DNA from 4 places in the Dehalobacter restrictus DSM 9455 genome. Region 1 is predicted to be linked to each of the others. Evidence: riboswitches for the same ligand, from Rfam matches in the RefSeq annotation. Region 1 holds a riboswitch; each other region holds the start of a gene.
The links. Region 1 has a riboswitch for cyclic di-GMP ahead of DEHRE_RS02060 (hypothetical protein). Riboswitches for the same ligand answer to the same signal wherever they lie in the genome.

Region 1 (8,231 bases):
TAGTGAGATTGAATTTGATTTTCCAAATGAAGAATTAAAACAAAAGGCAATGGGAGAGTCAAGTGAGGTACCAAAAGTTGCTTTAGCGTGTTCTCAAATAAAAATCATAAAGACACTATACGGCGAATCTCAGCGTGACACAATTACATTGGCACAGGTCGGAAAAGCAGGTAACGATAACGGCGAAACAAAAGTCAAAAAAGGAGATAAAATGCTCTTAGTCCTTCAGCGGCATACTGATGATCCCAATAAATATTCATCAGTTGCAGTTGAAGATGGACTTTTTAAAATCTCCGAAGACAATAAAATTCTTTCACTATCAGATAATAGATTTACTTCGAGATACGATGATCGATCTTTAGATCTTTTGGTTAAAGATATGAATAAAGGAGCAAAGAAAAATAAGTAACTATAAGTGATTAGGGGCTGGTGCAGACGAAAAATTTATTCGTTTGTAATAGCCCCTTTTTGTTAGAAAATCAAGGGTTAGGAAGCCTGAGATGTCGGGATCTACTTATGGAAGATACTATGTAATACTGAAATGGGTGCCGCAATCTTGAAGAAAAATCAGTAACTAGGCACAACAGTAGGGTAGTCGTAATGTAAAAAAGTAAAACAGATGCAAGAATGCAATTGGTGGTAACATCATACACCCACTTACTTTGACCCGGATTCAGACGAAACTAATATAAATATATAGAAATAACCAAATTATGTCACAAAATCCTCCTTTGATTTGTTCTATTGTCATAGAAACAAAATAAAGGAGGATTTTTATGTTAACCAAAAAGCTTTTATCACTGGGAATCTGCATGCTAATCTTATTCTCATTCTCAACACCGCTACTTGCGGCGGAGGCGAACACATCATCCCCACTGGGGGTGAATTATGTTTACATTAACAAGGCAAGTAGTACACTGTCTATTTCTAATGGAACAGCCAGTATCAATGGTTATGTGCAAAAGACGCCTTCGGGCACGAGTATTCAACTTACATCAACTCTCCAGCGTTATTCAAGTGGATCATGGGCAACGGTAGCAAGTTGGTCAACAACTTCCGCATCGTCCTCGGCTTCCATATCACAAATCTATACGGTTTACAGTGGTACGTACAGAGTGGCAACATCCTATTCAGTGAGCGGGCCAAACGGTACGGAATCAGGCACGGTTTACAGTACAACGGAGACTTATTAAGGAAAAATTGTTATGCAGGGGGGTGAGTCCAGTGTTTTGTATATTTGTTAAATATAGACTGTAATATGCATAGCGTTGTCTGACAAATAAAAGGCCCTTGCATATCTCCCCTATCTTGAACCATCCAAACGATCATGATCGGTAGATATTTAAGAGCCCGTATCAAAATTATACAGGATTATAAAGCGAATGTAAATTTAAGATTAACTGCTATATAAAGGAGGAAGTATAAATATGTTAAAGAAAAGTGTTATTTCGGTTCTCTGCGCAACCCTATTATTAATCGGTATCCCAGGAAGTATTTTTGCTGCAAATGATGATTCTAACACGCCATTTCCGTCAACGAAGGTGGATCAGACTACTTATATGCCAGCAGATGTCGTAGCTGCACTCGATGCCACCAATACTGATTCAAATAAGTCCATTGCCCCAAATACTACTACGGGTGATCTTCTTACTGCCATAGTGTTGCCAAGATCAATGAATATCAATACTCCAAAAATTGATATGAAGAAAGTGCACGATACAAATCCTTTAGAAAAATTACAGAAAGAAAATCTTAAAAGTCACGGGTATAGTAACGAAGAAATCAAGGACATGGACGCAGGGGACTATAATGAAATAGAGAAAACATGGAGGATCTCTGAAAGCGACATATCTCTTTATAAGAGCTTTTTCCCTGAGCTTGAAAATGTTGATATCAGCAATTGGACCTATGGCGACTATTTGGCATACGATGAAGAAGCTGCTGCAAATGCAAATGTTTATGCCCCAACACCAGAACAGGCTACAGCTCTTGAGGCTAGAAATATCACTCTCAGTGATGCCAGAACGCTCTTGAAAGATTTCTACTCTTATGATGGTATTTTAGAACAAAGTGATGAAACTTTGAAAGAATATATCGAGGCTTACTATCAGTTCACTGTCGACAACATTTATGCACTTGCTGATATTAGCGAGAAAAAGAATTCAATAAAAAATACCCAGTCTATCAACACAGGTAAATTTACTGTTCAATATCAGGAAGAACCGGATCCTCTTCTGCAAGGAAACACATATCGATATGTTAGTTTTCCCGGAGGGTATGGGTACGATTGGTTCCATGAAGATGCCGGGACTCATGTGAGCCAGACGGTTCGTGATAACCAAAAAGCAGCTGTTGTAAAGGGATATAACAGGCTATACGGAGTATCAGGAACCACTTATACCTGTGGCAACTTATGGGGAACATGGTCCAAGAGCCAAGCAGGTGCGCATGAAGGAATCGACTATAATCGCGGTACAAATCCTACAATCTATACGATGGCTACAGGGTCTGTCTATTACTACTATAACAATGGCTCTACTAGAAGCCAAGTATGTGTAACTGATGCATCATATACGTATACCTATCTTCACATGGCAACAATAAATATTAAAAACAATGGTGTGGTAACTGGACCGACCTATCCATCTGGTGTTAACGTGACAGCAGGGAGCAGTTCTCTGGGAACCCAGGGGTCGGTAGGGAACTCCAGTGGAAACCATGTGCACTTTGAAGTTCATTCCGGCAGCACAATTGGCTTATTTGGAGAAAATGAGGATACACTATCCTGTCTTAATCCATATAACGCTATAAACCGATTCTAAAAAAGTTGTAAGTATTCTATTATACACCTTAAAATAATAAGTATTATCTGAATGATATTTAGGGGAGACCGGCATGAGCTTTTAGCTTGTTTCCCCTGTATCATTTCAATAAAAAAGAGAGGCTGGTGCAGTTATTGAGACGAGTGCTTATTCCATTTATACTCATTGCATTATTATTATACTCGGGTTGTAATAGCGCCCCTGCCACACAACAGGTTCCTCCTGATCAAACCGTTAATCAGGAGTCCCGAACATTCAGCAAAGGATTTACTTTGGAAAACCAAAGTGACCCCGAGTTAACGGATCGATCTTCAAACTACATTACCGAAGAATTTACCGGTATTCAGGGAGTAATTTGGAACCCTATACGTTTCCTGGATAATGATCGTTTCCTTTATTTGGCCACTAATATGGATAATACGGACCCGTGGATCTATTGCTATAACCTCAAAACTAAAAAAGCTGATAAACTATATCCATCCGAAGGCGGTTTCGGAAATTTGTTTATTCAGAATATTGATAGTTATTCTATGGTGGACAGCACTGCTCTGGTGTCAATTAAAAATAATCAGGTTAGCAATAAGGTTTTATTTGAGGACTGGAAACAGAAAAATCAACAATATAAAGCCTGTGATGCCATTGCCAATCCCCGTACCGGTAAAGTAGTTCTCGTGGACAATAATACAAAAAAGTGTACATTAACCGACTTGAATTTGGAAAAGGCAGTAGATTTGCCTTTTATGGGAGTGTATAGTGCTTGCTGGGCCGACGACAACAACATCATTTTTGGGGCCTTTGATAATTTTAAGGAGCGTCAGGGCAGTGCTGTCATTACATACAATATTCAGAACGAAGTGACAGCAAAAACCTATCTTGGGGATGACCAGGTTTTTGTTGGTCCCGGACGAGACTCCGATGATTATTGCGAGTTTGCGTACCAGGATGATTACCACGGCTCTCCGGGGGCTTTGGGGGTAATTGGCTATGCTCAAAATAAAATCATTTTTTTTGAATTTAAAAATATAGCAGATATGGACTTTCAATATCATTGGATCATTGCGGCAGCAACTGAGAAACCGATCGACTGGGAAGCGTGGGGGAGGACAACTGAGGGAACAGTACGCCTGTGCGTTTATGATGTGGCTACGAACGCCTATATTATTAGAGACAAGGCTTTACCCCGTCCGGCAGGAATGATCGTTTCACCGGATGGAAGGACAATCGTTTATAAAACCTTCGGGAAAGACTATATCAACCGGGAGAAATAATACTATCTTATATTTATTTATATATTCAGCTGGACAGTGATGATCTTGGGTCATCAAAGTCAGCAGCTCTTCTTTAGAATATGAACGATAAAGGGCAAACCTGTCCAAAGACAGGGACGCAAAGCCGTAGGGTCTAAGGTGCTTATCCGCACAATGACAGCCTGGCTGCCGAATGATTTAGAGCAATATATAAACCATGAATTTTATTAATGATTGTTCATACGCCATTGTAATTATTAAAACCTTCTGGAGATAAAAGGGAAATGATTAAAACAAAAAAATACAAGGTTTTATGTGGTATTCTCTTCCTGGTTATACTGGTAATCATCTTGGCGGCATGCGGGAATACTAATTCATTAAATGAAGGGGAAAATGTGATTTCTAAAGATAAAGATAATATTTCTTTAAAGATTAAAAATACAAAAAGCATCAGTATTCATGACATAGTCAGTAGCAGTAGCAACAGTATTGTCCATATCACAGACCCAGAAATCATCAATCAGATGGAGAGCTTATTCAACAAAGCCTCTTTTATCAAATGCACAGATAGCATACAAGCACCCCTCCTTTACATTAATTTTTCCAACGACAGTAGCTCAATCAGCTTTTTTGTTTACGCAAATGACATTGTAGATATTGACGGAACAAAATACAAATCGAAGGATATTACCTTCGATGCGATCAATATGTTTTATCTCAAGAAAAAATAGGGCTGCGCGCACATTTATAACATTTTCATACGACAAACATCAGTTTCAAGCTACTTACCGGGGCAATTCCCGGTTTTTCTTTTCTGTTTTCCGTAAGAGGCCGAGCATTTTTAGTATGCGACGGTTCATTTTTGCAGAGTTATATTGGTCCAAACAATTTAGAATTTCATGAGATAATTACAAAAAAATATCCAAATAATGTCACAAAATCCTCCTTTGATTTGTTCTATTGTCATAGTAACAAAATTAAAGGAGGATTTTTATGTTAACAAAAAAACTTGTATCGTTTGGAATCTGCATGTTGCTCCTGTTTTCGTTTTCAGCACCGCTGCTTGCGGCAAATGAAAGCCCTACGCTCACATCTCCAATAGGGGTGAGGTATGTCTACGTTAACAAGGCAAGCAGTACATTGTCGATTTCTTCTAATGGAACAGCCAGTATCAATGGTTATGTGCAAAAGACGCCTTCGGGCACGAGCATTCAACTTACATCAACTCTCCAGCGTTATTCAAGTGGATCATGGGCAACGGTAGCAAGTTGGTCAACAACTTCCGCATCATCCTCTGCTTCCATATCACAAACCTATACGGTTTACAGTGGTACGTACAGAGTGGCAACGTACTATGCAGTCAGTGGACCAGGCGGCACGGAGTCCGGCACTGTTTACAGTACAACGGAGAGTTATTAAGGTTTAGTTTGTATTAATTAGTAGGAAGCCCCCATATAGACGTTGGTAAAATATGAAATGGAGCTACTTCTTAAGTCAATACTCCTTTTGAAACTACAGGGAAAACTAATTTACTATATACACTATATTTTCTTAATAAATGTAAGGAGATATGATATCCATACATTTAAATACATGGATATCATACAAAGTATTTTAATTATGAAAGTAAATAAAAGATTTTCATGGGTTGCCATTAGTCTTGGAGTAGCATTTCTTGCTGTACTATTAATAGTAAATGTCAATACAGCATATTCGGACAGTAATAAATCTCAGGAAGAACTTGCATTTAAAGATAAGGCTGTAGAAATTATGAAAATAGATACCAATGTGGCCAAACCTGTGTATTTGCGAGAAGTATATGATGAAAGTATTGCTGAATTGAGTTCTGATATAAGATATAAATGCGTACATGCTCTTACTTCGTTATCGATGGACGGAACTCACAGAAATGGTGATTTCATGCCAGTATTCTTCATTGAAGGAAATGATAAAGTATCGATAGCAATTAAACACGACGACGGAACCCTAACCCTTGATGAATTTGATATATCGGGAAAAAATCCGGTTAAAACAAATCAAATAGTTAAGGAGCAGAATAATGATTGGTAGAAAGTTGAAAATTTCAATTTTAACATTGGCATTTACCCTATTATGTGCCAATGTTGCATTTGCCTTTAATTGGGGTTCGAGTGGTTGTTATTCTCGCCTCAGTAATCAAATTTATCAAGTATACGGTTATTCCGTTTAGTTATAATATAAGGAGTTTGAAGGTTCGGTTACGATATGTCGATATGGAGGCATTCTTTCTTTCAGTATTTGCCACGATTTATAATAGAAGGGTTTTTTGTCCTATGAAGAAAATAAAACTGATAATCATATACTTGTTAATCACGATTGGCTTTATTTTTAACGGAGAATTGTTCATTCTTTATCTGGATGGTTTTCAAGAATCCTATTACCAGTCAAGCTTTGATTTTGTTAACCGGGAAGCCGCTATAGAGGAAAAAGAAGTCATCCAGGATTTTAACGATGCGGGGAAGGCGTACGATGTCGATTTCTTCTTTGTGGACAGTACAATAATTTCGGCATACGCCAAAGAGATAACGATATTCGGCACGCCGAATGCCTTGAAAACCCTGCAAGCCAATGGTATTTTTGAAGGAAAGCATAACAGCCTTTTTATGGGAGAAACACAAGTTAGATATGCAGATTTCAATAATATTAAGACGATTGAAAAGTTCAAAGACTGTTATTACATAGGCGATCAATCCCAACAGGAAGCGATGCGCTTATTCAAAGCGAGCCTGGTAGGTAAATACGGAGGCGGACTCCCTAAATTGTTCAGTTCCGATAAAGAGACCTGGTTGAATCTATTGGCAGTTTGGTCTATTGTTTTTGGCTTGATCCTGCTGCTGACGATTTATGAAATCATCAGCCTGAAGAAGGAGATCATGGTGCGGATAACCCTTGGGGAGGATGTCAGAGCCGTTTTCGGCAGAAATGCATTGGCTGATATCGGTATCCTGGTTAGCGCGTTCATTAGCGTGCCGTTCATATTAAGCCTATTATCCAATTCCAATGTACTTTTTAAGATTCAAGCCCTGGCCTTGGTCTTTCTGGTGTTCATGCTTGCCAATACCCTGATCAATGCAGCCGTTTTGCGCGTTAACTTTAAAAAAGATATCGCCGCCAGACGCTCCGGCGGCGGACTACTTACAGCCAACTATATCCTGAAAACCATAACCACCATACTGACCATCATTGTCCTATCCAGTAATTTCGCCATACTGACGCAAGGATATCTGATGTATAAGCAAGGCGACTTCTTCTCCGAACATAAGGATTATAGTTACTATCAATTGAATTACAGGGTGAATAATCACCTAGGCAAAACAATATCAGATACCGAGACGATGAATCAAGAATTCTATAAACGATTTCAAAACTATTCCTTGCAATACAACGATTTAACAGCTAATTTCAGCAGCCCGTACCCTGTTATCTTAATCAATAGAAACGCCTTTGAAGAAATATCAAGAGTAAGCAATGCTTTGACAGCGACGGTCGAAAGCACCGACGACGATTATTATATTCTGATCCCGTCCGGTATATCGGAGGATTCTCAGGAATGTTTTATTGCGAAAGAAATGATCACCGCTTTTTTTGGAGAAAAAATTCTTTCAAGCGTTAAAACCAAAGTATATGACGGCAACATGAGTTTTGTGGGCATTCATAATCAGCCGAACAAGTACGTAAGCCGACCAATGGCGAACCCAATCATAATTTTCAATAATACGCTTCAACAAATTGATGAATATCAAGCAGGTAACGATATGTACTATGCCTATGATACGATGTACAATATCCCCGAACAGGACCTCAATCAGTTCATCGCGGAGTATCAGCTGTCAGATCAAATCAGGGTCAAATCCAATGCCCTGGATGTCTATGAACACAATTGGGCGATTATCTTACGCAATGTGAAATTAGTCGTTATTTTATCGATCTTCTTGCTGGCGCTTGAAATCGCGCTGATCAGTTTTATTATCAAACTTGAGTATCAGTTCAACGCTATGGAACTGGCGCTGAAAAAAGTACTTGGATACTCGCTTTTTGCCAGGAATATCCGGTTGATACGCCTCACTTTAGTCGTTTTTCTGCTGAGCGTAATGCTGGCGTTTTTGCTTAGAGGACTTTTGGG
Region 2 (8,231 bases), 1.4 Mb from region 1:
AATAGCCGAAAAGCCATGGGTCATTCTGATCTTCTTGGATCACCTTTCTAGCTAAGTCATCACAATAGTACTCAAATTTTGGACTGAAAACATTCGGAAAACAATGATTGCTTGCGTCCAATCCGTATATTACATAATCTTCTCCGTATTTAGAAAAACTGCTCCCGAATCCAAATGATACCGTATGCGCTAGTCCACGATACCTCAAAGACGGTGCTGAATCTATTCCCAGAAGATTAAATCCCCAACTGTTTAACCGCTCCGCAGTATTTTCTGCCCATTCTTCCTCAGAACCATAGATGCTTTTTACATTCTGTTCATAAGGGGAATAACCCAATGCCTCTGAGTAAATTCCTTTATATGTCATTCTCTGTGTTCCGACGGCAATAAATCCATTCCCATTAGGCGCAATCACCCACCATTTATCCCCTATTTTTTGGGTATGAAAAAATCCCGTTTTTTTACCGCTTATCGTCGTATCTGTTTCGATTTTAAGCTCAGGATATGAGCTAACTGCATTAACTTCATAAACTTTTTTATTTATTGTGCATTTTGCGTTATCGTACTTTGTTTCTACGGCCGCACTTGTCAGAGCAGGAATTCCTTTCTTTGTACAATTCTCCGAAGAAAAAATATATTCTTTCTCCCATATTTTTTTACCATCTAACTCGCATACTACCCCTGTAATTGATTTATTATTTAAACTTATCTTGAGCACATACGGCTGGTTATATTTCCACTCAATTCCATCTCCTACGTATGAACCAACTTTTAGTTTTGTCTCCCCATAATCTTGCACACACCATTGCCCATTAAACATTTCTTGAAGTTCAATATAATGCATTTCATTTTTAGCCTCAGGCCCTTCAACAAGTGCTAACGACCAATAATTATTATTGTCTGAATAAACTGATATCCCCGCCGACTTATACTTATCCCCTTGCGATACTTGAATAGTAACTTCAGATTCAAAAGTCAAATCAGTCCCAACGGTAGAATCATATTTAGCAAAGCTCTTTTTCAATGAATTATTTTCGAAACAACCATTATTTACTTCCCAAGATATATCGTCAGTGATCCACTGAGGGCTACCATCACTTCCAGCAACGTAGGCGGAGAAATCATCCTGCAATCTTTGACTGCTTACACTGGGTTCACTTCCAGCTAGTGTTGTTGGTGCCACTAAAACTAATATTAGGCTTATCGTGATTAACATTTTGATTGTTTTTCTTAAAATGTACATATTCTGTCCCTCTCCAAAACAAAAAACTTATTTTTGGTAACTGGCTGCCATTTTACAGGCCCTATAGCTTTGCGTCCCTGCTTTTCAACAGGTTTGCCATTGTCAGTAATAAGTTAGACAAAAACAAAAAACTTAATTTTGGTAACTGGCTGCCATTTTACAGGCCCTCTAGCTTTGCGTCCCTGCTTTTCAACAGGTTTGCCATTGTCAGTAATAAGTTTTTGTCCGATATTCATTTAATTAATAACTATCATATCTTCATTATTTAGTCAATAGTGTTTTTTATATTTTTTCTTTTGTCCTAATATATCTAAAAATAAGTAAAGCAATGATTCCAACAATTAAAACGTATAAACCCACGAATAAATATACGCTAAACGAAGTAACTGTCACTTTACAAGTATCTGATATACTCTTATCTTCTGTACTAACCCTTATGAAAACTGTTCCTGGAGATAAGCCTTTGACCACTCCATCATTAACTGAGGCTATTTGCGGGTTATCTGACGTCCAATTTATTGTTTTATTAGAAGCGTTTGTAGGTATAATTAACGCTTCTAACTTCCGGGTCTGACCGACCTTGATAAATAACTCCTCGGGACTTATTTTAATATTTGTCACCTTTATGTCGTCCAAACTTGTATTTGGATTCTCATCAGCGACAGTTTTTGTAATATTCACCTTAACATTATCAAATTGCGCTTCAAAGGCAGCTGTCGTTAGCGAGGGGATACCTGTTTTAACACAATTATCAGGTTTAAATAGATATTTTGTTTTCCAAATCAAAGAGCCATCCAATTCATATACAGCACCCGTAATACTCAATTCATTTAGAGTTATTTTTAATCGATAAGGGTGATTATAGTCCCAATGTAAGCCACCTGGCTGCAAAGTTCCTGTTTCTAATTTTGTATCTCCCCTTGACTCGGCACACCATTTGCCATTAATCATTTCCTCAAGTTCTACATAGTGAGTATTCTTGTCCGGTGCCTCAACTAAGGCTAAATGCCAGTAATTCTCATGATCTGTATAGACAGCTATTCCTGCAATTTTATACTTATCACCATTAGAAGATTTGATCATCACTTCCGATTCGAAGGATACTTCAGCGCCAGTTGGCGAGTTGAGCAATGCAAAGCTTTTCTTCACCAAGTCATTCTTAAAATAACCGTCATTAATTACCCATGAAAACCCATTGGTCACCCAATTAGGCATTCCATCACTTCCAGTTGCATATCCAGAAAAATCGTCGTCATATACAAATACCGTATTATTTGACGCATCATCCAGTCCGGCCAAGGAGGCCGAACTGAAGGTTAACAGTATCTGAGATACCGTCAATAATACTGCCAGTGCCTTTTTCAGAATCACAATCCTATCGCTTTCCTTTCTAAATATACGATTGGTTTACGAAGACCATCATAATTATGATTTATCTTTAATTTCTAAGAGAATACACATTACCATTTGTTGCTTTCGCTACACTGGTAACCAAAGCATAAGGTTCATCCTTTTCATTCACTAGTCCGTAATTTGTATCTAGCTTATAAGATTTTGTTAATCCTTCAGCCGGAGGATCAACCCACATGAAAAATTCAGAACCGACAAGAAATGGCATATTGAATAATGCTTTTTGATATATTTCATAAGCTTTTGCTCTCTCCGTCTGCGTATCTACTCGCATCCCAGCCCCTACGGTACACGGGAGTCCGCTATCATACGCCGGAAAAGACCATTCGCTTATCATTATTGGCTGCTTTGCTTTATTGTAAATCTGTGCAAATATCTCACTGAGCTCAACGTTCTGATAAACACCATTCACTTTTATTTGGTCATAAGCTGTTTCCGCTTGCAGGTCAACTTTTCCATAGTAATTAAACGTACTTATATCCGTATAATTTCTGCCGATACCCCATACCAAATCATAACATTTCTCAGTTCCGCATGCATTTCTGCTGCCTAATATCATATGGTTTTTATCGTATTTCTTTATTGCCCCTGTTGTTATCGTATAATATTTTTCTATAATCGCTTTTTCAAAGTCTGTTTTATCCGTATTGATGGCCAACTGGTTCTTTCCGGTAAATAAGGTCATTTTTCCAAGTGTCTCGAATGAAGGATAATCTGTCCCCCAAGCCTTGTTCAAACTACTAATATTTCCATATCTATTTTGCAGCCAGTTGATCAAGGCAATCTTTGCCGTATGGGTTTTATCTTTTTTTATGACCAAGTCCGTAAGTCCGTATGTCGTATCAAAACTTTGGCCCCACCAGGAAAGTTCGTTATCCAGATAATAGCCGAAAAGCCATGGGTCATTCTGATCTTCTTGGATCACCTTTCTAGCTAAGTCATCACAATAGTACTCAAATTTTGGACTGAAAACATTCGGAAAACAATGATTGCTTGCGTCCAATCCGTATATTACATAATCTTCTCCGTATTTAGAAAAACTGCTCCCGAATCCAAATGATACCGTATGCGCTAGTCCACGATACCTCAAAGACGGTGCTGAATCTATTCCCAGAAGATTAAATCCCCAACTGTTTAACCGCTCCGCAGTATTTTCTGCCCATTCTTCCTCAGAACCATAGATGCTTTTTACATTCTGTTCATAAGGGGAATAACCCAATGCCTCTGAGTAAATTCCTTTATATGTCATTCTCTGTGTTCCGACGGCAATAAATCCATTCCCATTAGGCGCAATCACCCACCATTTATCCCCTATTTTTTGGGTATGAAAAAATCCCGTTTTTTTACCGCTTATCGTCGTATCTGTTTCGATTTTAAGCTCAGGATATGCACGTATTAAAATGGGTTCTTCGTCTCTGTATGCCAAAGCAACTATATCAATCTCTATAGTTATTTCAGATTTAACCGAAACATCAGGCTCTGATTTTAATACAGAAGAGCAAAGAAGATCGTTTTGCGAATCGTATATTATTTTTGCTGAATTTTGTTCACTAAATCCAAAGGCAGGAAAACCTGTGGAAAAAATAAGAAAGAACAACAATAAATAAAATATTTTTTTTGTTAAAATCTTCAAAATATAATCCCCTTACTTTATAAAAAAATCTCAAATATAAGAAATATGATATAATATAAAAGAGATATTTTGTCATCGGAGGAAAATAATGAAAAGTGTGTATAATCTGCTTCTTCATCTGCTAAGAGTATTTATTAACGGTGAAATACCAGATAAGGAATTACTTGCCTCCGTTGATGGCGTTGAACTTTATAATCAAGCCAGACTACAAGGTGTTTCTTCATTTCTGTTTGAGACTGTTTATCAACATAATGATTTGTTAAAAATCGATCACAATGTATTGACTCATTGGAAAGAGAAAACGGTTGTGACTGCCGCACGTCAGTTGATGATGCTTCCAACGATAGAAACAATCTTTAATCTTTTTGAGACCAATGGCATAACAGCTATATCACTTAAAGGACTTGTCTTTAAGGAACAATATGCTCGGCCTGAACTACGTTCGATGAATGATCTAGATGTATTAATCAACGAAAAACAGATGAATCAATGCATAGAAGCGATGACTTCTCTAGGTTATAAGCCGAATGAACTAAATTACAATGATCCTGATCATATGCATATCGATATGATAAAAGCGGGTACATTCGCCGTTGAGCTTCACCGAACCCTTTGGCATCCCAAATATATGCAAAAAATCGACAACAGCGACTGGGTAGATCATATCTGGAAAGACAAGCGTCTTCAAACGGTAGCCGGATTCCAATTTTATTGCTTATCTCCGGAGGATGAATTGATCAATGCTGTTATTCACACAGCAAGGCATTTAAAACACTCTAATGCAAATCTTCGTCTTCTATCAGATTTCGTTCTATTTTTTAATTCTTACCGCAATCAAATTGATATAAACTACATTGAACAAACCTTAAAGTCAATGGCAATCTTGGATTTCTACTATTATTTAATGGATACATGCCGATTATACTTAGGATTACATCTTCCTGATAACTATCAATTAAATTCGACCAAGAATTCAGTGATAATCATTCAGAATATCATGAACAAAGAGGAAATGATTATAAGCAGCGATAGAGATCAAGAAAAAAAAATTAATGGTTATCAGTATTTGCTCCAAAAGATAAAACTTGTTATCTCCAACAGCTCCATATACAATAAGCTCTTAAAAATCGTTCATCCTTTACGATCAAAAGCACGTTTTCTACGGAAAATCGGACTACATTTTCGGTATTAAACCTTTGCTGTATCCTTAGATATTCCCTTATTTAATGACCTAAATTGCTTTTTTGCCTTTTTCAAAAATCGATTGGAATTAAAGAAATAATTATAAGAGCTGTAGTATCTTTTATAATCACGCTTCTTGACTTTATTCAGAACAATCCCGATCAACTTGGCATTAATGCCATGCAATTGTTCTTTGGCCCGTTGCAGACTTTTTTTCGAAGTGAATCCCGCTTTTACAATCAGCATAGTTGCATCTGCTTTTGACGCGACTATTGCTCCGTCAAAAACGCTTTCTAGCGCCGGCGTATCGAAAATTATATAGTCATACTCAATTTTTACTTGCTCGAATAACTTCTGAAAGCGTACTGCACACAACTTTTCGATCGGATTCGAACAGTCTGTTCCACAGGATAAATAGGTTAGGTTTGGAATATTCGTGTTGCTGATTACCTCCTCTAGTCGACCTCTCCCCTCAAGATAATCTGACAAGCCTAACTGCGCTTCAGCATTCAACCTCTTTGCAGCCGTCGGTTTACGCATGTCTGCATCAACGAAAAGCACCCTCCACCCAGAGCGTGCAATGGATATCGAAAGACTAATCGCAAGCGAAGTTTTTCCTTCTTCTGGCTTGCAACTCAATAAAGCAAACGTTTTACTTCTTCCATTATTGTTAATGAGAAGACCGGCTGTAAGCATTTCATAAGCGTCCCTGACCGCATTATTATCATTATCATACACATTAAAAGTCTTTATCTGCATAATATTACTTCTCCTCTTTATTGAAGATCATGCTCGGGTATAATCCCAATGACACGAACCCCGATATTATTTTCAATATCTTCAACTGAACGGATGGTTGTATCAAAATATTCCAACAAATAAATAATTCCCAAGGAAAAAACTTCTCCTGCAACGATCCATAGAATCATTTTTATAATGCCGTTATCCGGGATTGGCGTATTAGAAACCTGAGCTTTATCCAATATCCCGATAAAATCACTATTTGTGATTTCTTTAACTTTTGACGAAAATACTTCTCCCATTACATTCGCGATTGATGCAGCCATTATCGCATCATATGCAGTCACTCTGATTTTTAATAAACCCGAGTCTTCGTTGATTGATAAATTCGCCATTGAGGAAATTGTGCCCGCAGATAGACTATATTGATCCAGCTTCCTAGCGGCTTCAGCAGCTACAGAGCGGCTATAAAAAATCCCGGAATATTGTTTAAGAAATTCCTTCCCCATCGTGATGTCAGAATAACTCAAAGACTCACCTGCCGTCACTCTATCACGATTGAGAACATATAGCGTTGTATCTGCGTTATACGTTGGAGATGATAAGAAAATATGAAAAAACCATCCCATTCCTCCAAATAAAACCGCAGAAACAACGCATAACCACCACTTGCGACTGATTGAATCGATGATTCTTCTAATTTCCACGTATATCTTCCTTTCAATAACGTATTATTTTCCGACTCCGTCATATATAAAACCTATCGTTTCAAGCTCATTCCTGTCATAAATATTTCTGAAATCAAAGAAATAATTGCCGTTCATTTTACTTTTCATCTTAGCTAAGTCCATACTCCGAAACTGGTTCCATTCCGTAAGCAGGACAACAGCCTGAGCATCTGCTATAGCTGCATATTCATTCTCGGCATAATCAAGATCCAAATTCAGAAATGCAACTTTTTTGGCGTTCTCCATTGCAATCGGATCATAAACAGAAAGACGTGCCCCTCTTTTATGCAACTCATGAATTATCGTAATTGAAGGAGCCTCCCGCATATCATCGGTCCCTGGCTTAAAAGCAAGTCCTAAGACGGCAATCCGCTTGCCTTGAATATCCCCCATTTTTGTGATGATTTTATCAACCATGCGTAACTTTTGAGATTGGTTCGCAATAATTACAGCATCTACAATTGAAATATCAACGCCAAACTCTCTTCCAATATGCACTAACGCCTTTGTATCTTTTGGAAAACAACTGCCCCCGTATCCCGGACCTGCATGCAAAAAAACTTTCCGATTCGCTTATCCAATCCCATCGCCCTTGAAACATGCTGCACATTTCCCCCTGCAGCCTCACATAGACGAGATATCTCATTAATAAAAGTGATCTTTGTGGCAAGGAAGGCATTTGAAGCGTATTTAATAATTTCTGCTGTTTCGATATTGGTGAGAACAAAAGGGTGATTATTGAGATAAAGGACTCTATAAACATCACGCATGATCTCTTCAGCCTTTACATGATCTGATCCAATGACAATCCTTTCTGGATGCATGAAATCATTGACCGCTGCTCCCTCTCTAAGAAACTCAGGGTTAGAAACAACATCATAATCGATGTTGAGCTTACGTTTTTCTAAAACTTCTTTTATCGTCTGTTTTACTAATTTCCCAGTTCCTACTGGCACGGTGGACTTATTCACAATAACCTTGTAGCAATTCATGTTTTCTGCAATTTTCCTTGCAGCTGCTAGAACATAATCTAAATCTGCGGATCCATCATCCTGAGGCGGTGTCCCGACTGCAATAAAAACAACATCCGACACATCCACAGCCATTGAATAATGGGTGGTAAAATCCAATCTGCCTGCATAATAATTCTTCGTCACAAGATCTTGAAGACCCGGTTCATAGATTGGAATGATCCCCTTCTTTAATGTCTCTATCTTATTTTCGTCAATATCCACACAGATCACACTATGTCCAAACTCAGATAAGCAGGCTCCTGTTACCAAGCCAACATACC
Region 3 (8,231 bases), 1.0 Mb from region 1:
CTGCTGGAACAGTTTTCTGTCGACGGATGTCAGGATAGGTAGTCACGTAGCCTTAAATCCGGGCTGCAGGATTGGCCACGATACGGCTGTCCGGGATTACTCCTCTTTATACTGGGACGTCACCCTGGCCGGAAACGTGCAGGTCCATGAAGGTTGTGAAATCGGTTCCAAAACTGTGGTGATCCCCGAAAAAGAGATTGGCAGGTGGAGCATCATCGGGGCTGGTGCTGCCGTCACTCGCAACATCCCGGAATACTGCACGGCCGTCGGTGTCCCTGCCCGACCGGTTAAACATTTAAAAGAATTGGTTGAAACCCATTCCCCTAAAGGACTGATGATATGAAGGAACTTTCTTCTATTTTGATCAAAACTGCGATACAGCTTGTTCTTGAAGCCATTAATCAGGCTCAAGCCTCTGCCCTGCAAAAACGCGTCAGCCCCTTCCCTGTTCAGGAAGCCGCTGACACCCCTACTGCGGAAATTTCTCAACAAGCGGTTCCAAAAAACATTGACTGGGAAGAATTAGACGACGCCACCATCCTTCAACAGATTCTAGATCCTGGGATCCTGGAAGAAATCATTGAACCTTCTGTACAGAACCCGACAGACAGCACCTCCCCTCCTCCTTTTATCAGCTATGTTACCTTCAACCGTCTCGGGCTTACCATGCAGAACCTAAACAAGATTTTGGATTCAGACGAAGATTTTGAAATGCATATCATCGACTGCAACTCCAAAGATGATACCTGGAATTATATCAAAAGCCTTCAGGACAAAAGAATTAAATCCAAAACACGCTTGAAGGTTAACCGGGGGCCGATCTATGTCCTGAACTACAACCTCAGAAAGAGAAAGCCCAACCAGTATTTCTTCACGATTGACAGCGATGTCTATATCAAGACCAAAAACTGGCTGACCAGGTATATGGAAATATTTGAAGCTTTTCCGGAAGTGGGTCTCTTAGGAACCATGCGGGATAACCCTTATCCGAGATTTCTCCCTCCCGTCATTCCTCAGGTCAAGAATGATCTATCCTATCTTCAGCTGAGAAATGCCGGCATTGATGTAATCATGGATTTTATTCCGGGATGTCTTCAGGGGTTACGGCCTGAGCTCATTGACCGGATCGGTTATTGGAATGAGGAATGCGGGTATGGCGATGCTGAATTATCACCAAGGATTGTGCATTATACTCCTTTCAAAGTCGGCTTTGTCACGACCGTGGAAATTGATATGACCCAGTTCATCGGCTGTGACAAGTGTCAGGCCCAAAGCCTCTGCACGCTGAACAGAAGCATAAAAACCTGCTTTATGCTGGCCAAGCAAGCCAACAGTAACGAAAGCTTTGCCAAAAAGGCCAAATGGAAATACCTCGAAATATTTCAAGAGCTAGCCGATGGAAAAAGAACAGCCTATTGCACTTCACTTTTGGACCCTGCATCCCGGGAAGGGAATTTGTACCATGATGCCTGGGCACTCGAGAATTTTGAATATTATTTGAGAAGATCGAACTGATCTTTACAAAATATGAACGGAGATGCTATACTTCTTTTCTGGACACAATCCAGTTGATCAGGATTTTTCAGATTTGCAAATAAAATATAATATGATTTTTAATGTGTTGGGGCAAACTTCACGAAAGTGAAGGACGCTAAAGTTATGGGTCTAAATCAGGGAATTTGAAATGCATGCAATACAAAATGAATGGAATCCAAATGCATTTCCAGGATATTCTGACAGGATTGCCAGACTACAAGGATTTTGAACTTCTCAGGGAAGAGCAGTTCCTTTTATGGATCTGCTCTTTTTTATTTCAACTATTTTGGTATATTCTAACCGGTTAGGCCAATAAAAATTGACCACACTAATGATGGAGGTGCACGATTCATGACCTTGATTCTGACCCTTGTTATTTTTGTAGCTACGTATGCACTAATCGTAACGGAGAAAATCCCGCGGGCTGTCGCCGCGGCCCTCGGTGCCTGTCTCCTGATTCTTTTGGGTGTATTCCCGCAGGAAACTGCTGTGGAACACATCGACTGGAATACGCTGGGCTTACTTATCGGCATGATGATCATTGTCGATCTGACCAGACGTTCCGGTGTCTTCGGCTTTCTGGCTATTTGGGTCGCCAAGAAAGTCAAAGGCAATCCAATCAGACTGCTGATCTCTTTGGCTATACTGACTGCCGTTTTATCGGCTTTTCTGGATAACGTGACGACTGTTTTGCTGGTCGTTCCGGTTTCCATTGTGATTGCTGAAACCTTGAAATTAAACCCAATACCTTTTTTGATTACCCAGATTCTAGCCAGCAACATCGGGGGAACCGCGACCCTGATCGGTGATCCGCCGAATATCATGATTGCCGGACCGGCAGAGCTTACTTTTATGGATTTCATGGTGAACCTGGCACCTGTGACGATTGTGATCTTGGCTGTTACCCTATTGGGCTTTTATTTTCTTTATCGCCAAAAGCTAAAGACCGATAAGGAATCCATCGCCCTGCTGCTGTCGCAAAATGAATACGACTATATTAAAGACTGAGCCCAGCTCAAAAGAAGCCTGGCCGTGCTCGCTCTGACCATTGTCGGTTTTATGCTGCACGCCGTCATCCATGTTGAGACCGCTACGATTGCGCTGGCCGGAGGCATGCTGCTCATGGTGCTGAGCCATGAGGAACCGGAAGAGGTATTTCTGGCGATTGAATGGCCGACGATCTTCTTCTTTACCGGATTATTCGTTTTAGTTGGAGGATTGGTCGAAGTCGGCGTCCTGGATAAGATTGCTGAATGGAGCCTTGGGCTTACCGGCGGTGTACCGGTCGTCATGGCGATGCTGATTGTCTGGCTTTCCGCTATTTTTTCAGCTTTCGTCGATAATATTCCATTCGTGGCCACCATGATTCCGTTGATTCAAAAAATCAGGGTCCTCGGCGGGCTGACCCCAGAACAGCTCCAGCCGCTCTGGTGGTCTCTGGCTCTGGGCGCCTGCCTGGGCGGAAACGGCACAATTGTCGGTGCCTCGGCCAACGTCATTGTCTCAGGGATTGCCGAAAAAAACGGCTATACGATCAGCTACAAAAAATACTTCCTGATCGGATTTCCGTTCATGATTCTATCCATTGTGATCGCCTCGGCGTATATTTTGCTGCGGTACTATTAGATTCTTTCTCTCTCTTCAAAATGAGTATGAAGCAATCTATGGGCAGTGTCACTGAAAGGCTGGCCCAGATATTCCTGATAAAGTTTTTGGATTTCTGAATTCTCATGAGATTTTCTGATCTTTTTATTTTTATCTTCCTGATAGATGGCTTCCTGACGCTTGCGGACAATTTCAAAATTGCCGTGATGGTAGGGCTGCCCACCTCCGGCAACACAGCCTCCGGGACAAGCCATAATTTCAATGGCTTCGTATTGATTCTTACCGTCTCTGATTTCCTCAAGCAGGGTCCGGGCGTTTCCGAGCCCGCTGGCAATGCCTATCCGTAGCATCTTGTCGCCGATTTGAACTGTGGCCTTTCGCAAGCCTCCATCTCCCCGGAGCTGCTCGAACTCAACTTTCTGTAATTCATCACCGGTCAGCCACTCATAAGCTGTCCTGAGCGCAGCTTCGATAACCCCGCCGCTGGTCCCGAAGATCACTGAGGCTCCTGTGGTTTCACCCAATGGTTTGTCATATTCACTCGAAGGCAGATTGATAAAATCCAGACCGGCTTCCTTGATCATTAGGCCAAGTTCCCGGGTCGTGACGACAATATCGACGTTATTATGCTCATCCTTAGTTAGTTCCGGACGCTTGGCCTCGGCTTTCTTGGCAATACAGGGCATGACGGAGACCACCACGATATTGTCCGGATCAATGCCATTCTTCTCGGCATAATAGGTTTTGACGATTGTACCGAACATAATATGCGGTGACTTGCAGGTGGAAGGCACTTCCAACAATTCAGGGAACTGATGCTCAATAAATTTGACCCAGGCCGGACAGCAGCTCGTAAGTATCGGAAGTGTTTTATTGTTCTGCAGACGGTAGATCAGTTCTGAGGCTTCTTCCATAATTGTCAAGTCCGCTCCAAAATCCGTATCGAAAACTGCGTTAAATCCGATACGCTTTAAGGCGGTTACAAGCTGGCCGGTTGCAATCGTCCCTGGTTCCATATCAAATATTTCTCCGATGGCTACGCGGATAGCCGGAGCAGTTTGGACAATCACATATTTATCCGGATCATTTAAAGCTTCCCATACTTTATCGGTATGATTAATTTCCGTAAGCGCTGCTGTAGGGCATACCTGAACACATTGACCGCAGTAAGTACAAGAAGACTCTACCATCGGAATGTTAAAGGCAGGGCCAACAAAGGCTTCAAATCCGCGGCCGATCCCTGACAGGATACCGCAGGTTTGGACCTTATTGCACATCGTTTCACAACGCCGGCAGTAAATGCACTTGTTGGCGTCTTTGACGATCGCCTCACTGGATACGTCCTTCGGATAATTCATCCGTTCACCTTCCCAGCGGATATGCCGAACCCCTAATTCTGCAGCTAAGGCCTGAAGCTCACATTCTCCGTTTTTGGGACAGGTAAAGCATTCATTGGGATGATTCGATAACAGGAGTTCAACCGCCATTCTTCTGGCTGTAATCGCTGTAAGCGTATGCGTGAGTACTTCCATTCCATCCGTAATGGTGGTTACGCACGCCGGGACAAGTTTATTCCGGTTTGTCTTCTCATCGATTAGCTCAACCATGCAGACCCTGCAGGAAGCCGTCTGATTGACCATTTTGATATCATGCAAATCCAGATGACATAAAGTTGGAATCCGAACTCTTGCTTTATGGGCGGCTTCCAAAATGGTGATGCCTTCAGGGACCCGTAGATATTGATGATTAATTTTAAAATCAATCATTTTTTTAGCAGGATGCGTTTGTTGAACGTGGGTCATGGTTAGCCTCCTTATGATTCCAGACCAATTTTATTCTTTGCTTGATAATGGCCTTCCCCCTGAGGATGGTCGATGTCTTTGATCAGGGCCAGGTATTCGTCCCAAAAATATTTCATGGTACTGATGACCGGGCTGGGCGCAGTCTGCCCAAGCCCGCAGAGCGAACTACCTTTAACCATGTAAGCGAGCTGTTTGATGGCATCTAAATCCGCCATCGTTCCTTTGCGGCGGGTAATGAGATTCAGCTTTTCATATAACCGCTTGGTACCGATCCGGCAGGGCGTGCAGCGTCCACAGGATTCATCCATCGTAAACTCCAGGTAAAACTTGGCGATATTGACCATATTATCGGTTTCATCCATGATGATCATGCCCCCTGATCCCATCATGGACCCTATACTGAGCAGGTTATCATAGTCTAAAGGAATGTCCAGGTGTTTCTCCGGGATCACGCCTCCGGACGGCCCCCCTGTTTGAACGGCTTTAAATTTGTGGCCGTTGGGGATACCTCCGCCAATTTGAAAGATAATTTCTCGCAAGGTTGTTCCCATGGGGACTTCGACCAGGCCAACATTTTTGACTTTACCGACCAGCGCAAAAACCTTGGTCCCTTTACTTTTCTCAGTGCCAATGGAAGCGAACCAACTGCTCCCTTTGAGGATAATCGGAGAAATATTGGCAAACGTCTCCACATTGTTTACACAGGTCGGACAGCCCCAATATCCTTCTTCCGCAGGATAAGGCGGTTTAAAATTTGGCTCACCGCGTTTTCCTTCACAGGAGTTAATGAGCGCTGTTTCTTCCCCACAGACAAAAGCCCCGGCTCCATATTTCAACTGGATATCAAAGGAAAAAGACGTGTTGAAAATATTTTTGCCCAGGAAGCCCAATTCTCGGGCCTCCCGCAAAGCAATTTGCAGCCTAGAAATTGCCAACGGGTATTCGGCCCGAATGTAAATGAATCCGGTGGCGGCGCCAATCGCATAGCCACCGATCACCATGGCCTCTAAAACGGAATGAGGATCGCCCTCCAGAATGCTCCGATCCATGAAAGCCCCGGGGTCACCTTCGTCTGCATTGCAAATAATATATTTGTCCTTGTTTTCTTGATTCTTTGTAATTTCCCATTTGAGACCTGTGGGGAATCCTCCTCCGCCGCGGCCTCGCAGCCCAGATTTTTTTATTTCGTCTATGACCTGATCCTGGGACATTGTTGTCAGCACTCTTCCCAAGGCCTCATAGCCTCCGACCGCAATATAATCCAAGATATTTTCCGGGTTAATCAGACCGCAATTGCGCAGGGCAATCCGGTACTGTTTCAGATTCTTTGCTGTTTCTGACATCATAGCCTCCAAATAAATTTACGTACTTTGTAATCTGCGCCCGCTTTTACACCCGGTCAAAGTTTATTTCCAAAGAGAGACTTTCAACTGCTTTGCCGTTTTTAATATGCTGCTCAATAATTTCCCGGACCTTGTCTTTGGTTACATTGCCATAGAGAACCGGTTGTTCGTCCGATTTATTTATCTGAACAGTTGGTTCCGAGTGACAGCAGCCAATGCAGCCAACTGGAACAACTTTGGCATTGGTTATGTTCTGGGCAGTGATCTCATCCAAAAAAGTATTGTAGGTCTCCCTTGAACCTGATGAGATGCCGCAGGTGCCCATCCCCACAAGAATTTTGATTTGTCCTTCCGGCTTTTGGCCGCCTTGTTCTATATTTATATTTTTTTGGTATTCTTCTTTAATTCTTTTTAAGTCCTCCAACGAACCAACTTTCATACCAGTATCTCCTTCCGGCGGTATGATTCGAGGATGGTATCCAGGTCCTCTTCTCTCACCCGGCCAAATACTTTGTCATCGATCATCATAACGGGAGCCATGCCGCAAGTGCCGATGCAACGGACATCTTTCAGACCGAAAAGACCGTCAGGTGTAATTCCATTGGATTCAATGCCAAGCTTTTCTTTCAGTCTTTCCATAATTTTATCCGCCCCTTTGACAAAGCAAGCAGTCCCCATACAGACACTGATCGTATGTTTTCCCTTTGGCTTGGTTGTAAAGTAGGAATAAAAGCTAACGACTCCGAATACTTCCGCTCCCGGAATTCCTAATTTCCGGGCAATAAAAAGTTGTACATCCCTCGGTAAATAGCCGAAAATATTCTGGGCTTTATGTAAGATTTCAATCAGAGCGCTTTTCGTTGTTGGTAAACTGTTAATAAAAGCTTCCAGTTCCTCGAATTTTTCTCTGGGTAGATTTTCATTGGTTGGTTCCATAACATCGATTGCCTGTGGCTTAGTCATAGCAGGTACACGATCCTTTCCGATAACAGCAATGATTTTTTTTGATCGTTTCAAGACGCAATTATTTTTCATGGCAAAGAGCTATTCAGTAATAGTTTGGAAAAATAGCATAGATTTATTCAGACAAGAGCCCGGGCATAAAATAATGCAATGAACTTTTGCATATTCATTGCATTTCGGGTCAGCCATTATCTTGTTTTCTTCATTACTCATATCATCATTTTTAAATTACTTACGTTCCATTACACCGGCACAGCGAATAGAAAGATCTGCCCTCCAAAGATCATAGCAGTAAATATCCCGAGGGACAGAAACGGTCCGAAAGGAATCTCTGATTTCAGGGATCCTTTTTTGACTGTGATCAGTAACAGTGCAGTAAGACCTGCGTACAACGAACCAAGGAATAACGCCAACAGCACCGGTGGGCCCATAAAAAGCCCTGCTGCAGCCATCAGCTTGATATCTTCTCCGCCTAGGCCATCGGGAAAAAATAAGCTCAGAAAAAAAAGCGGTACGGAAGCCGCAAAAAAACCAATGACCCAAGTATACCACGCAGCTCCAAAATACACGCTCTGATAGACGCCGTGCAAAACACTTAAGCCCAACAGAAAAACGACCAGCTTATTCGAAATCACCCTTTTCTGCCAGTCAATAAACGACACGACAATCAGCACAGACAAAAGCATTGCCAGAAAAGCACTTTCCAGGCTCAGTCCATAGGTGAACCAGACAATCAGGTACAAGATCCCGTTCAGCAGCTCGACCGCGGGATAGACCGGGGAGATCAGCCCCCGGCAGTTTTTGCAGCGCCCCCGCAGAAAGAGATAGCTGAAAACAGGGATGTTCAGATACCACGGAATCAGCGTATCACAGTGCGGGCAGTAGGATCTCCCGCCAACAACGCTTTTCCCGATCGGAATCCGGTAAATGCACACATTCAGAAAACTGCCGATGACTAAACCATACAGTAGCACAATGAAAG
Region 4 (8,231 bases), 390 kb from region 1:
ATATTCTGTTTATCAAGATATTCCGTTCTCTAATAATAATTTTGATCGGATGGGGTCTATATAATTTGTCATCGACTTCATCCGCCTTTTTTATTAAAATAGCCAAACGGTTTGATATAGAAGTAGACAGGATATTATTTCCGTTTATCTCTCAACTTCTCCGATTTGTTATTGTAATATTGGTCATAAGTATCATCGCCAGTGAGTGTGGATATAATGTGGGGGGGTTTTTAGCAGGTCTGGGATTAGGTGGGTTAGCAATTGCCCTTGCAGCTCAGGATACAATCAAGAATATTTTAGGTGGAATTGTCATAATAACTGAGAAACCTTTCACAATTGGGAACTGGATTAAAACGCCCAGTGTCGAAGGGGTAGTAGAAGATATTACTTTTCGCAGTACTAAAATCAGAACTTTTGCTCAGGCTTTGGTTACTGTTCCAAATTCCACTTTGGCAAATGAAGCAATTACAAATTGGACCAAGATGGGGAAGCGAGAAATAAATTTTAACCTGGGGCTCGCATATTCCACACCCAGAAATAAGATTCAAACTTGTGTGGAAAGAATCAGTACGATGTTAAATAAACATGAAGACGTGGATAAGGAATTGATCATAGTTCGATTTAATGAGTTCAATGAGAGCAGTTTAGATATCTTTCTTTACTTTTATACAACAACAACTTCCTGGCAAGAGTATCTTCGTGTTAAAGAGAATGCAAACTATAAAATAATGGAAATTCTGGAGCAAGAGAATGTCTCGGTCGCATTCCCCAGCCGCAGTATTTATTTGGAACAAAGTAAATAATACTGGCCTCATTTCAGAAAGACTAAGAAAAGGAAAGTTCTTAAAGTTCTAGTTTATCTAATAAGATTAGAAAATGGAGGTTATATATATGAATGGACGAACTAGGAAAACTAATAAAATGCCGTACAAGCGGCTGCCATCTTTAGTAACAGCACTGATCGTCACCATCGTCTTTGCGGCGGTCTATTTCTATGCCGCGCTGCCCGCCCTCAATTTTCACAATACTGATTTATACATATTCCTGTGCATCTGCCTTGTCATCTTCTGCCTTGTTACGGTAATAGCTAAAGGTATGGCAAATCAGTTAATTGACATTAAATCCACCTTAAGAGCGTTTAAAAAGTCCTGCATTGTCCCCGCCTTTATCTGCATAGGGTTGGTCGCGGTGCTCATCTTGGGGGGCATTATCTCCAGTGTTATCCTACGCGCTAGTGCCTATTCCGAGATTCTGCCGGTAGTGACGGGTGACTTCGCAGCCGAGGTCAAACAAATTGCTTACGATCAGATTCCCATGCTGGACAAGACCTCTGCCCAGCGCCTCGGTGACCGCAAGCTTGGGGAACTTGCCGACATGGTTAGTCAGTTTGAGGTGGTTAACGACTACACCCAGATGAACTACAAAAATCAGCCGGTGCGGGTCGCCACCCTTGCCTATGGTGATATCTTTAAATGGTTTGGTAATCGCGCCGAAGGCATCCCTGCCTACATCATTATCGACATGGTAACCCAAAATGTCGACGTTGTGCGGATTGACAAGGGCATCAAATACACCAACGCAGAGCATTTCTCCCGCAACCTCAACCGCCATCTGCGATTTAACTTCCCAACCTATATGTTTGATACCCCCCACTTCGAAATTGACGACGGTGGGCATCCCTACTGGATCTGCCCTAAAATCGAAAAGACCATTGGATTATTCGGCGGCACCGATATCGACGGCGCAGTCCTAGTCGACGCGGTGACAGGCCAGTCCACCTATTATAAAGACGTGCCAACTTGGGTCGACCAGGTCTACTCGGCCGAGCTCATCATCGAGCAGTACGACTACCACGGCAAGTATTCCAGCGGCATCTTAAACTCCTTATTCGGGCAGAAGGGCGTGACCGTCACTACGGACGGCTACAATTATATTGCTCAGAACGATGATGTTTATGTCTATACCGGTATTACCTCGGTCACAGGCGATCAGAGCAACATCGGTTTTATTCTTAGCAACCAACGCACGAAAGAGACGAGGTATTACTCCTGCGCAGGTGCAGAGGAGTTCTCAGCGATGAACTCTGCCCAGGGCGTGGTGCAGCACCTGGGGTACGTCGCGACCTTCCCGCTGTTGCTTAACATCTCCGAGCAACCGACCTATTTTGTTGCCCTTAAGGACAACGCTGCGCTCGTCAAGATGTACGCAATGGTCAATGTCCAGAAGTACAACATCGTAGCGACAGGTTCGACGGTGGCGGAGTGTGAGCTGGAGTATGTTCGGCTGCTCAACCAGAACGGGCTGATCGACGAGGTGCCGATTGTGACGAGTGGAACTGAGGGGGTAGTGCAGGACATCAGGGTGGCTGTCATCGACGGCACCAGCATTTATTACTTGCTGTTTGATTCGGATGATGTTTATTTTGCAATCTCGGTGGCCGAGAGCGAGAGTGTGGTGTTGGTGAACGAGGGTGACCGCGTGAGCATTCGGACGGTGGACGCTGAGAACGGCAACGCCATTGTGAAGGCGACTGGGCTGAAGCTGCTGACTAACTAGCCCTAGTCGGAGCAAAAGTCCGTGACGTGAAAGAACTGATGGAGAGGAGGCTACCTATTATTTGAGTGGCCGACCTTCCACAACATCATATTTACCGTTGGGACAAGGGCCTTGGGCTATATTTATTGCTTAATAAGGATGTACTGTGTACTTGGCATAACAAAAGCAAAATAACAATTTTAATTAAATGTTACATTTCAAATAAAGTGTGACTGTTTTAAAAAACATATTAAGCGAATTAATATTCCAACTAGAAAAACAATTGAAATGCAAGGGCTTTGTTACAGAATATAGCCTTTCCATGGCTAAAAATTTTGGAATAAATGTGTCTTTAAGCAAGCTGGGGTATTTGTATCGAGGTAGACTTATCAACAACTGTAATATTTCTGGCTATCTTATTAGAAAATGAGGAATTTGCATAATCATAAAGATTTGAGCATTGCTTTTTTTTTAGTATAATAATAAATGAGATCTATCGGTATTAAACGCAAGTAGGAGGTCTTCGAATGGAAGAATGGAAAAGACAGATACTAGGCGCGGTTAAATCCGGACGTGCAAGTTTAGCAAATGAATATGCCCGGGCAGCAATACAAAATCCGGAGAATAAGATTTCTTTTGGGGAATTTATGTGCGGCAAGAAATACTATATGGGGGTTATCGCTAAAAACAATGTTGAGGCTCATTTATTATACCCCAATACGAAGGACCGGCTCGAACTTGAGACGGGTGATGTAATCGCAGTTAAATATGGCGATTTATATATAGTAGGTATATTTACGCTTTCAGACGATGAGATTGGAATAAAGACGTTGACGAGTGTGGATTGTCAAGGGGAACAAGATTTTGTTCAATTACGTAATGGTGGAGCTAACCATGTCGCTTTTCTTTTTCATGTTCCAAAGGATGAGAGATAGCCTGATTGGCTAAAGGATCATATTAAAAAGCAAAATACTTAAGATAAATAACTGGACAATTCAGCATAAAATGGATATATTCAGGGTATTCAAAAGAAAATTTATTTGTTATAATGTATAAGCTTAAGCAAAAATAACAATATAAAGTTGTACGAGTTGGTGCAAACTTCGTGAAAGTGAAGGACGCTAAAGCTATGGGTCTAAGGCTGCTTGTAAGTTGCTATGATTGCCAGGCTGCAAGTAATTGAACTTCTTGGGGGGGAGTAGTTCCATTTTGGATTACTCTCTTTTTTATGTCTTTTATTTTCACTTGGGAGGATGGTACATATGAAACAAATGGGCATCGGACAAGCATTCAAAGCAAATTTTCTGGGTCACGCTCCGGACTGGTACAAAAGAGCAATTCTTGCTTTTCTGTTATTGAACCCTATTTTGATGTATACCGCCGGTATGTATGTTACCGGTTGGGTGTTGATTGTCGAATTCATTTTTACCCTGGCAATGGCGTTAAAATGTTATCCGCTTCCTGCCGGTGGGCTTCTGGCAATCGAAGCCGTTGTGCTCGGACTTACTAGCCCTCAAATGGTCTATAGTGAAGTTGAAACGAACCTGCCGGTTATTCTTCTTCTGATGTTCATGGTCGCCGGGATCTATTTTATGAAAGAAGGTCTTGTGTACCTGTTTTCCAAGCTCCTTACTAAAGTACACTCTAAAGTCGCGCTTTCATTTCTGTTCGCTGTATTGGGTGCGTTTCTTTCCGCATTTCTGGATGCGCTGACCGTAACGGCGGTGATTATCGCCGTGGCCTACGGTTTCTATAACATCTTCCATAAGTTTGCTTCCAGTGAAAAAGTATACGAAGAGTATGACATTAATCACGATCATAGTGTTGATGAGAAATATCATGAGGATCTGGACGAGTTTCGTGGTTTTCTGCGTAATCTTATGATGCATGGCGCGGTGGGCACTGCGCTGGGCGGAGCAATAACGCTGGTTGGTGAACCGCAGAATCTGTTGATTGGCTCCATCATGAAATGGGATTTCGTAGATTTCTTTATACAATGCGCCCCTGTGTCTATCCCGGTATTGATCGTTGGTCTTCTGACCACCATTATCCTTGAAGTTACTAAGTTCTGGGGGTACGGCTACCAGTTTCCTGAGTCGGTACGAAAGGTTATGGAAGATGATGTAAAGGCCAAAGATGCTGTCAGAAATATGCGAGGACGTGTACGCCTGATTGTTATGGCTTTGTGCGGCGTTCTGCTGATCTTCTCCCTGGCGCTGCACCTGGCGGAAGTAGGCATTATTGGTCTGATGATTATTATCCTGCTTACAGCCTTCAATGGGGTTACTGAAGAAAAGCGCATTGGTCATGCCTTTGAAGAAGCGCTGCCGTTTACTGCGCTGCTGGTCGTATTTTTCGCCGTCGTCGCGGTTATTCATGACCAGCATTTGTTTACGCCGATTATTCAATGGGTACTGAACATGGAAGGACAGAATCAGCTTGTCGCTTTTTTTGCGGCCAACGGTGTCCTTTCAGCAATCAGTGACAACGTATTTGTTGCTACGGTATATATGACTGAAACACAGCAAGCATTTGAAGCCGGAGGTATTGCGCTGGAGCAGTACAACAAGCTGGCAGTTGCCATTAATATGGGTACAAATATCCCATCTGTTGCTACGCCAAACGGTCAGGCGGCGTTTCTGTTCCTCTTGACGTCTGCTCTGGCTCCGCTGATTCGCCTGTCTTACCTGGAAATGGTAAAATTGGCGCTGCCTTACGCCATCGTTATGTCTCTTACAGGTGTGCTGGCAACAATGTACCTGTTGTAATCCAAAAGTATCTAATTTAAAAACGAATCATAAAATGTTACATCACTTATCAAGCAAAAGGGGGTGTCCTATGCGGACTCTCTCTTTTATGGCTATTAGAAGAACCTAGGAAGTCTTCGGAAAAATATCTAACTGAGGCAGGAGAAAGTGAGATTCTTCGATCTTTTGAAGAACAACTAAAAGGCGGCAAGATGCTTATTGTTTCAGATATAAAGAAGGCCGTATATAAGAATTGCGTTTTGCTGCAAGTTATTCTCCAAAAGATAGAGGGTTCATCTTTTTCAATTTGTTACACAAATAGGGAAAAACAATTTGGAATAATAGGATTAGCATAGGAAACTACTTTATTGTTTACAATATCTATAAAAAGGGGACTGACTATGGTCTTGGCTTTTGCTAAAGAAGAAAAAATGAATGAAATAAGTGTAGGCGGAGTTTATAGCCTTTGGAATATTTTGACATATAATTATGGTATTATGGTAAAGCTTGAAATTTATCAAAATTACGCTCATGATATAGATTTGAAATTTAAGCTACAAGATATACTTGATGATTTGAAAGACCGGAACAATAAGATTGAAAAAATAATGAATAAATACAATGTTAAATCTCCCGATTATCCGCCTAAAGATGTACACGAAGTAATAAATTCCCAGGTGGTAACTGACCAACAGATTGGCAAATTTCTTTTGTTAATAGCACAAGAACGACTGGAGATAAAAGTTCGGGCAGTGAGAAACGCTAGTGTCTCCGATGATGTTCGCAGCTTATTTATGAGATTCGTAGAAGAGGAGATTTATAACCTGGATTCCATCCTTAATTATTTGAAACTGAAAAAGTGGGTCCATCAGCCGCCGATGTATCCTAACGTCCCAGAAGGCAGCAAAGAGGACTGCTACCTATGGGATCATCTGGTTTATCGTTATTTAAACATGGAGCAAATAAAGTTCTTTTCGCGGCTTGTTCATGATGGAGACTTTGGACTTCTCCTTAATAAGCGCTATGAAATGTCGGAACAACAAGCTAAACAGTTGGAAGACGAAATGAACACTTTAGGGTTGCCTATTCCCAAAAGACCTCCAAAATCATTAGGGTTAGTTGACAATACTGAATTTATTGATGATTATTTTATCTTTAACCAACTGCTTTATGGAATGACGGCTGCTACGATCAATCATGCCCAAGCTGTAAAGTGTTCAATAGATGACCGATTAAGAAAACTCTTTGGAGGGTACCTCTGGAGTGAAATGGAAGCCATCAATGCAATGATTAAGTATGGTGGGTTAAAGGGATGGCTTATAACATCACCCTTATACAGAATGAACCATCCCTGTTAAGTCGGACACAGCGAACCCCAGATTATCAATTACTATTTTCATTTTCCTATCTTACTTTATCCCAGAATCAAAATCAGAAGATAATAATATTCTTCTAGACTAGGCTAGAAGAAAGTAGTAACATAGGAAAGAAATTATATACTTATTTTACCGTGTTGAAGCGACCATATTGGTTCGTATTCAAGGATGTTGACTTTTGGGGTGGGAAGTCTTTTGTTAAGGCTTCCCACTTTGTGCTTTTGATTTGAGAATTTGATGTTAATTTTAGAAGGATTTTTTTGTTGTGTATAATCCGTTAGGGGGTAAATAAGGGAAGTTAAAAATTGAAATATTAAATAGACCTTGATCTCGAATTTTATGGATGGAGGAAAGATATGTCGCATAATACACAAGTTATCGTTGCATTGGTAATTTTTTTAATAACCTATGCTTTAATAATAAGCGAAAAACTACATAGAACGGTAGTTGCTTTAGCTGGGAGTGCCCTCATCATTTTAGTAGGCATTCTAAACCAGGAGGAAGCAGTTAAAGCAATCGATTTTAACACTATAGGATTATTAATTGGGATGATGATCATTGTTGGTATTACCCGTCGCACTGGCGTGTTCGAATTCCTCGCCTTAAAAGCGGCTAAAACCGCAAAGGGAGATCCATGGCTTATTATGTTATTCTTGGCAATCATAACAGCAGTAACATCTGCACTTCTGGATAATGTAACGACAGTACTGCTTATGGTACCAGTTACGTTTTCGATAACCGAAAAGTTAAATATAAATCCTATTCCCTTTTTGCTTACTCAAGTTATAGCCTCAAATATCGGGGGAACGGCTACGTTAATTGGTGATCCTCCAAACATCATGATCGGCAGCGCTACCGGCCTTACCTTTGTTGATTTTATCCTAAATCTAGGCGGGGTAGTTGTAATAGTTTTTGCCGCAAATATGCTTGCTTTGAAATTAATTTATCGGAAATCATTAGTTGTGGATGAGAAGAGAAAAGCAAAGATTATGTCCTTGGATGAAAGTCAGGCGATCAAGGATCACTTTCTTTTGCGCAAATGCTTAGTTGTGCTTTCTGTAACAATAGTAGGTTTCATTCTACATGGTTTGTTGCATCTGGAATCTGCAACGATTGCGTTGGGTGGCGCCATTCTTTTGTTATTAATTACCCGTGAGGAGCCGGAAGATATCTTGCTGACAATCGAATGGCCTACTATCTTTTTCTTTGCTGGACTGTTCGTGCTGGTTGGGGCGTTAGGGCATGTAGGTATTATTGAATGGATTGCTAAGAAGGCATTAGATGCTACCGGTGGGGCCTTAACATTAACGACAATGTCCATTCTGTGGTTGTCTGCTATTGCTTCAGCATTTGTAGATAATATCCCCTTTGTCGCCACCATGATTCCCTTGATCCAAAAGATGGGGGAATTAGGAGGAATTGAAAACCTAAGACCACTATGGTGGGCTCTTTCATTAGGGGCTTGTTTGGGAGGAAATGGTACATTGATCGGGGCATCCGCTAACGTAATAGTTGCCGGTCTCTCGGAAAAGCAGGGTTTTTCAATTACGTTCAAAATGTTTTTTAAACTTGG

Region 2: it holds a riboswitch for cyclic di-GMP, as region 1 does, so the genes downstream of both, DEHRE_RS09360 (beta-galactosidase) here and DEHRE_RS02060 (hypothetical protein) in region 1, are expected to answer to the same signal.
Region 3: it holds a riboswitch for cyclic di-GMP, as region 1 does, so the genes downstream of both, DEHRE_RS11170 (ArsB/NhaD family transporter) here and DEHRE_RS02060 (hypothetical protein) in region 1, are expected to answer to the same signal.
Region 4: it holds a riboswitch for cyclic di-GMP, as region 1 does, so the genes downstream of both, nhaB (sodium/proton antiporter NhaB) here and DEHRE_RS02060 (hypothetical protein) in region 1, are expected to answer to the same signal.

The regions. Positions count from the first base shown of each region.
Region 1 covers NZ_CP007033.1:421,384-429,614, forward strand. Annotated here, with positions in the region: gene DEHRE_RS02040 (hypothetical protein) at 1-409, shown strand, start outside; gene DEHRE_RS02050 (M23 family metallopeptidase) at 1,428-2,822, shown strand; gene DEHRE_RS02055 (hypothetical protein) at 3,233-4,090, shown strand; cyclic di-GMP riboswitch class I at 4,174-4,263, shown strand; gene DEHRE_RS02060 (hypothetical protein) at 4,354-4,800, shown strand; gene DEHRE_RS14290 (hypothetical protein) at 5,063-5,488, shown strand; gene DEHRE_RS02065 (hypothetical protein) at 5,663-6,139, shown strand; gene DEHRE_RS02070 (hypothetical protein) at 6,382-8,231, shown strand, end outside.
Region 2 covers NZ_CP007033.1:1,952,598-1,960,828, forward strand. Annotated here, with positions in the region: gene DEHRE_RS09360 (beta-galactosidase) at 1-1,216, opposite strand, end outside; cyclic di-GMP riboswitch class I at 1,276-1,351, opposite strand; cyclic di-GMP riboswitch class I at 1,381-1,456, opposite strand; gene DEHRE_RS14125 (Ig-like domain-containing protein) at 1,526-2,614, opposite strand; gene DEHRE_RS09370 (beta-galactosidase) at 2,682-4,286, opposite strand; gene DEHRE_RS09375 (nucleotidyltransferase domain-containing protein) at 4,375-5,478, shown strand; gene DEHRE_RS09380 (CpsD/CapB family tyrosine-protein kinase) at 5,475-6,227, opposite strand; gene DEHRE_RS09385 (YveK family protein) at 6,245-6,916, opposite strand; gene DEHRE_RS15570 (UDP binding domain-containing protein) at 6,941-7,354, opposite strand; partial or broken gene DEHRE_RS15575 (UDP-glucose dehydrogenase family protein) at 7,430-8,231, opposite strand, start outside.
Region 3 covers NZ_CP007033.1:2,322,261-2,330,491, forward strand. Annotated here, with positions in the region: gene DEHRE_RS11160 (acetyltransferase) at 1-343, shown strand, start outside; gene DEHRE_RS11165 (glycosyltransferase family 2 protein) at 340-1,515, shown strand; cyclic di-GMP riboswitch class I at 1,616-1,701, shown strand; partial or broken gene DEHRE_RS11170 (ArsB/NhaD family transporter) at 1,888-3,162, shown strand; gene DEHRE_RS11175 (NADH-dependent [FeFe] hydrogenase, group A6) at 3,159-4,943, opposite strand; gene DEHRE_RS11180 (complex I 51 kDa subunit family protein) at 4,955-6,289, opposite strand; gene DEHRE_RS11185 ((2Fe-2S) ferredoxin domain-containing protein) at 6,333-6,725, opposite strand; gene DEHRE_RS11190 (NADH-quinone oxidoreductase subunit NuoE family protein) at 6,722-7,249, opposite strand; gene DEHRE_RS11195 (prepilin peptidase) at 7,492-8,231, opposite strand, start outside.
Region 4 covers NZ_CP007033.1:35,347-43,577, reverse strand. Annotated here, with positions in the region: gene DEHRE_RS00230 (mechanosensitive ion channel family protein) at 1-803, shown strand, start outside; gene DEHRE_RS00225 (hypothetical protein) at 892-2,556, shown strand; gene DEHRE_RS00220 (hypothetical protein) at 3,063-3,470, shown strand; cyclic di-GMP riboswitch class I at 3,621-3,712, shown strand; gene nhaB (sodium/proton antiporter NhaB) at 3,798-5,303, shown strand; gene DEHRE_RS00210 (DUF3231 family protein) at 5,684-6,640, shown strand; gene DEHRE_RS00205 (ArsB/NhaD family transporter) at 7,015-8,231, shown strand, end outside.